DNA from 2 places in the Paenibacillus sp. FSL R5-0623 genome. Region 2 is predicted to be linked to the other one. Evidence: predicted binding sites of a transcription regulator. Region 2 holds the regulator's gene; the other holds the start of a gene.
The links. The regulator Rex, encoded in region 2, represses fermentation and respiration genes when NADH is low (regulators of the CRP and FNR family bind a similar motif). The targets are predictions, from matches to a motif close to TTGTGAAATATTTCACAA.
Positions count from the first base shown of each region.

Region 1: the regulator Rex is predicted to act here: its motif matches at 1,371-1,388, upstream of nirB (nitrite reductase large subunit NirB).

Region 1 covers NZ_CP150233.1:4,863,235-4,866,464, reverse strand. The annotation lists gene nirB (nitrite reductase large subunit NirB) at 1-1,281, opposite strand, end outside; gene MKY92_RS21395 (metal-dependent hydrolase) at 1,557-2,264, shown strand; gene MKY92_RS21390 (hypothetical protein) at 2,494-2,817, opposite strand; gene MKY92_RS21385 (M42 family metallopeptidase) at 3,000-3,230, opposite strand, start outside.
Region 2 covers NZ_CP150233.1:4,310,916-4,314,145, forward strand. The annotation lists gene MKY92_RS18785 (DUF5590 domain-containing protein) at 1-33, opposite strand, end outside; gene MKY92_RS18790 (amidohydrolase) at 73-1,380, opposite strand; gene MKY92_RS18795 (redox-sensing transcriptional repressor Rex) at 1,367-2,020, opposite strand; gene dinG (ATP-dependent DNA helicase DinG) at 2,239-3,230, opposite strand, start outside.

The DNA.
Region 1 (3,230 bases), 550 kb from region 2:
TTTGGTTACCCCGTTACATCCACAGACGATCTCGTCCTCGGGCATCGTTTCAACAGAGGTTGTTTTCTTATGACCACCGCAGCCTGTACCCATGAGTGAACCATACAATTCTTCGGTCATTTCGGTCTGTTGTTTAATCAGCTTCTGCAATTCGGCAGAATCCGTAATGTCACCGAAGAGCACGGCGCCGACCATTTTATTATCACGGAGCAGAATTTTTTTGTAAGTCCGTTTCCAGTCATCTTTGTGCGAAATGACGGTGTGCTCCGGACTGTCGATGAATTCACCGGTTGAAAAGACGTCTACACCCGAAATTTTCAATTTTGTAGATACAACAGAACCTTCATAAGGAGCCGTTTCAACCCCGCAGATATGTTTCGCCAGAATCATACCTTGCTCGAACAATGGGGCAACGAGGCCGTAACATACCCCTCGGTGCTCTGTACATTCCCCAACCGAATAGACATTCTCAAGGGAAGTCTGCATATAGTCATCCACGACAATACCCCGGTTGACTTCCATACCGCTTTCGCGGGCTACAGCCGTATTGGGTTTAATGCCTACAGCCATGACCACAAAATCAACATTCAGAACCGTATCATCTGCAAAACGTATCCCTTCAACCCGTTCGCCGCCCAGCAGTTCGGAAGTCTGCGCACCCATCTTGAACCGGATACCCTGACGTTCGAGTTCAGCCTTCAACATGGCTGAAGCTTGCGGATCAAGCTGACGCTCCATCAGATCCTGCATCAAGTGTACTACGGTAACTTCCATGCCTAGTTGTACCAACCCTTTGGCAGCTTCAAGGCCTAGCAGTCCGCCTCCGATAACAGCCGCTCGTTTATACTGCTTAGCAGCTTCCAGCATGACATTGCAATCAGCGATATCGCGGAAACCGACAACACCTTCTTTGTCATGTCCAGGTACTGGGAGAATAAAGGAGTTAGAGCCTGTCGCAATGATGATTTTGTCATAAGGGAAGCGAGTTCCATCCTCCGTCACAACCTCATGGGTATCCGAATCAATTCGGGTTACGGTTGTTCCTGTATGGAGGGTAATACCATAATCCTGATACCAGTGGAGATCATTCAGTACGATGTCATCCAGTGTTTTGCTTCCTTCCAATACATAGGACAACATAATGCGGTTGTAGTTAGGGTAGGGCTCTGTACCAAAAACAGTAATATCAAATCGCGTAGTTAATTTCAAAATTTGTTCTACGGTACTGATTCCTGCCATTCCGTTACCTATGATAACGAGTTTCTCTTTTTTTCCGTTCATATGTGTATGCCTCCTTGGTTAGACGCTGTACATTACCAACAATTTTAGTGGTTTATATTTGAAATTATACAAGGTGTTGACGACAGTTTATGTGATTTAATTCACTAATAAAGATAAAAGAGTCATAAATATAATAGTGTGAGCCCCATCACAGAAAGTGATATTTATTTTCATACAAATAAGAAATGCGAACTATTGTTCTTATTTTGTTTTCGTTGTAAAATCGGAAATGGGCCGTATTGTTCCCGATTTCTTCGAAAGGACGTTTTTGCATCATGATGGGAAGATCCCACCTTATTATCGGGACAGGCGTGTCACTTTCTGTTCTGCAGTTGGCCGGTATGCCGGTGACAGCGCCGGCAGTTACGGTTGCTCTGATTGGTTCGTTATTGCCTGACATTGATGAGCCGAATTCGCTGCTGGTATCCAGAGCCTTGCCTAACAGTCTGATCAGGCTGTTACAGACGATTCTATTGCCCACAGCTGTATTTGTGTACTTCTATGTTCATGCCAAACCATGGAACCTGTTGCTTGCGATCCTCATTGCGCTTGTGTCATTCCTGCCTTCGCGTTCGCTTCGCAAAGTGTTGATGTTTGCGATTGGACTCGGGCTGGTCTTTTATGGCCACGCGTTTGCACCGTGGAACTTGATTGCAGGCAGTTTGTTAATGCTCTGCACCACACTGACTCATAGGGGACTGACACATACCCTGTACGGAACCGCAATATGGGCGGGCTTGTTGTACAGCACGACCCAGCAGCAGGGACCAGAGATCTGGGTAGCGGGAGGCACGGCATATGCGATGCATCTGTTGGCCGATTCACTAACCAATCGGGGTATTCGTCCGTTACCTCCGCTCAAGTGGCGCATACGGGTGAATCTGATGAGTACAGGGACCAAGCGTGGGGCCGTTGTAGAGAATGTCTGCATTGTGCTTACTCTTATTTTGGCCTGGATTGCATTCTCACCGCTATTTCTGTAATGACCAAATACCAGTCCTACCTACATAAGGACTGGTATTTCTCTTTTGTTATTTTACCTGTAGCCATGAGAAGAGGGTTATGGGATCAAGTCGCTGTTGGAGTGCTGGATAAAGTTTCAATATCTGAGGAGCCAAATACAAATAAAACAATAAGAATAATCACAATTAACAGTTCGGCAAATCCGATTCCGTCAAACTCGGACATGACATCCACCTCATTTCTTGGCCATTAAGAATTGATTCTCTGTTGAAATGCCTGTATAACATCATTAAGCGTCATATCGCCGCCAGTTTCATCCAGGAATTGTACCAGTTTGTCTGAATTGGAGGGTGTGACCTTTTGAAGAGTTTTATATTGACCAACCAATTCTACTACCAATGTAGCCTCACGAAACAACGTAACTGCATCCACTCTTAACTTTCCGCTCACCAATAGCGCTGCTACAATCAGTTCGAGATTTTTCCCCTTGAGGCTTCCATTAAGGAGGGTATTAGCAGCGTTTGGTTTTTTGTTAGAACCTTTATTTGATTTTCCGTTCCTTCCCACTGCCATAACAGGTCCCCCACTGGTTGGTGTTTGGTTATTGATCTTCCATTATCGTATATCTTATGTGTGCATTCTCCATAATGTTCGACCTATTAATCTAGTTGATTAAACCCAAAAAAGAGACATCCCGGTCTGACGGGACATCTCTTTCAGGTACATCATATTTAAGGATTTTCCGTTTAACCGAACTACGCGTTATTAATAATGGTAGTCATCGTTGTCCGATCCAGACCTTTAACCAGTTTCACGATCAGTTCTTTGGCCGCATCGTAGTCATCCGTATGAATGATGGAAGATGAGGTATGGATATAACGTGCGCAGATACCAATAACTGTTGATGGTACACCAATGCCACTCAGGTGAACTTGACCTGCATCGGTACCACCTGGTGAGATGAAATACTGCATTTTGATCTGATT
Region 2 (3,230 bases):
CGAAATCCATATCCACTTCTTTTTTTTCTTCAAAAGCCGAACTTCCTTTCCCTATGATGCTCTGTCCTGCAATTAACGAGCAAGCAGACCATCAAATGCCAATTGAGACTCACGCAAAATGCGTTCTTCATCCAGCGTCAGACATTCGCCGTGTTTGACCACTTGTTTTCCATCCACCCATACGTGCTCAACATCTTTGGCAGAAGCCGAGTAGATCGTATGTGAGATCAGGTCTGTATGTGGATAGAAATGTGCCTGTTCAATATCAAGAGCGATAAAATCAGCCTTCATGCCGACCTCAAGTGCTCCGGTATTGTTCAAGAAAATGGATTTGGCACCGTATGACGTTCCGAGGAGTAACGCTTCGCCTGCTGGCACAGCCGTCGGGTCACCAGATACACCTTTGTGGATCAATGCAGCCAGTCTCATTTCCTCGAACATATCCAGGTTGTTGTTGCTTGCCGGTCCGTCTGTTCCGAGTGACACGGTAACTCCTGCTTTCAGTAACGCAGGTACCCGCGCAACACCGGAAGCGAGTTTCAGGTTACTTCCCGGGTTATGGGATACAGCCACATCATGACGAGCCAAAATTTCAATTTCTTCGTCATTCAGATGCACCGCATGTGCAACCAGGGATGGACGAGAGAAAAATCCCAGTTTCTCTAGATGTGCCACAGGACGCAGTCCATAATCAGCCACGTTCTGCTCCACCTCACGAAGCGTTTCAGACATATGTGTATGGAGAGGAAGGTTTAGGTCATTCGCGACCTGTACAAGCTTCTCTATGTAGTCAGGAGGGCATGTATATGGGGCATGTGGCGAGATTACAGTTGTTATACGACCATCTGCCTGTCCATTCCACTCACGTGCAAACGCTGCCGACTCCTCCAGCTTCCGCAATTGCTCTTCTTCCGAGCACAGCCCGATTACACCACGTGCCAGTGCTGCTCTAACGCCTGATTGCTCCACAACTTTGGCAACTTGATCCATGTGATCATACATGTCCAGGAAAGCTGTAGTTCCGCCTTTCAACATTTCAAGCACCGATAGCGAGGTTCCCCAATATACATCTTCTGAAGTCATTTTCGCTTCCATCGGCCACATTTTTTCCTGCAACCATACTTGCAATGCAAGATCGTCTCCGTGCCCTCTGAGCAACGACATCGCTGCATGACCATGCGTATTGATCAGACCCGGCAGGAAGAACAGTCCTTTTCCATCTACTTTGGTACTATTTTTGTCTTCATCCGGCAATGTCTCACCAATATGCACAATCTTGTCATTCTCAACAACCATGTATCCTTGGACCACGTTCCATGTTGTGCCGCCTTCATTAACGGCAAATTTGCCGTTGTGGATTACCCATCTATTTGTTGTCATCTTCCTCGTCGTCCTTTCCAGTCTCCAAGTAATAGGCCAAACTAAGCAGATCCGTTGTAAAGTCAGCATGGTGAATGCGGATATGCGGCGGTGTTTTTAGAATTGTTGGTGCAAAATTAAGGATCGCTTCGATTCCGGATTCAATAAGCTGATCGGCTACATTTTGGGCTTCCGTATCCGGAACCGTGATAATTCCGATGCGGATGTTATCCGTTTTAACCGCTTCCGTCAATTCATCCATTGGTTTTACCGTCAAACTGTTGATTTGACTACCAATCTTCGGTCCATATGCATCAAATACAGCAACAATCTTCATGTTGTCTTTCAGATATGCGTTGTAGTTGGACAAGGCTTGACCTAGATTACCCGCGCCTACCAGAGCTACATTAATTTGCTGATCGATCTTGAGAATGTGACGAATTTTCTCGATCAAATAGGATACATCATACCCGATCCCTTTACGACCAAAATCACCGAAGTAAGCCAGGTCTTTACGAATTTGGGCCGGATTCAGATCCAGCCTCTGTCCAAGCTCTTGAGAAGAAACAGTAGCCACCTCACGCTGATGCAACTCGTTCAAATAACGCAAGTATACAGGCAGACGTCGTACCACCGCTTCCGAAATTTTATCCGATTTCATTCTTGCTCCCCCTTACCAAGGCCACGATAAAATAATAGATGAAAAGATGAGCATTCTGTATAAACTCAAAGATAAACGTGACATTTTATACAGAATGCTCCTTGTAATTTAGGTTATAAGTTCTTGCGTGCAACTGCTTAAATCGGATACGGGAATATCTAATAAAGTTTAACGCCAAACAATAGTGTCATGCAATGATGTAACGAACAAAACAACCATTATTTTTGTCCATTAGCAGGTTTTTCCAACCACTCAGTAATTCGTGGAACCATTTGCTCCGTGAGCATATGCTCCATTTTGGGACCAGGTAATGAATATAAAAAGAATTTACCATAGTACGCTTCAATCACCCGTGTATCATAAACAATGACAATTCCTCTATCCTTTGCTGTACGAACCAATCGGCCAAATCCCTGTTTGAAACGAATAACCGCTTGTGGCACAGACAGTTTCATGAACGGATTTTTCTTCTGTTCTTGAAGCAACTCACTCTTGGCTTCCACTAACGGATGATTCGGTGGCTGGAAAGGCAGTCGCACAATAGCGAGACAGGTTAGCGCCTCTCCAGGGATATCTACACCCTCCCAGAAGCTGCTAGTGCCCAGAAGTACCGTTGCTTTGGCATCTTGGAACCTGCGAGTCAACTTGGATCGGCTTCCACTATCCACGCCTTGCCCAAGTAACGAGATGTCGTTACCAGAAAGAGCTTCTTTCAGCGGATCATAGACCTGTCGCAGCATCTTGTATGAAGTAAACAGAACCATCATGCGTCCCCGCGTAGCAATTGCCGTCTCTGCGAGTGATTGCACCAGCATATTAACAAAGTGCGCATCACCCACACTTCCCTTCACACTTGGGAAATCACGCGGAATCACCAGAAGTGCCTGATCGCGATAGTTGAAAGGTGATGGCAGCATAGAAGTTAACAGCCGATTATTCTCGGAAGCTTCCTGCAAGCCAAGCTGTTCAATCATGAACTGGAATGACTTATCCACAGAGAGCGTAGCCGATGTAAGCACAACACTTTTCTTTTTGTCAAAAAACAAATCCTTAAGCTGTGCACTGACATCTACAGGTACGGCATACAGCTGGAGAGATTTACTTCGGAACTGGCCGCTAGCTTCCATCCAGTATACCGTTTTGGCATCATCCATGCGCATGAAGAAACGTAGATTCTCCTTCAATGTGGTCAGATCTTTCAACAATCCTG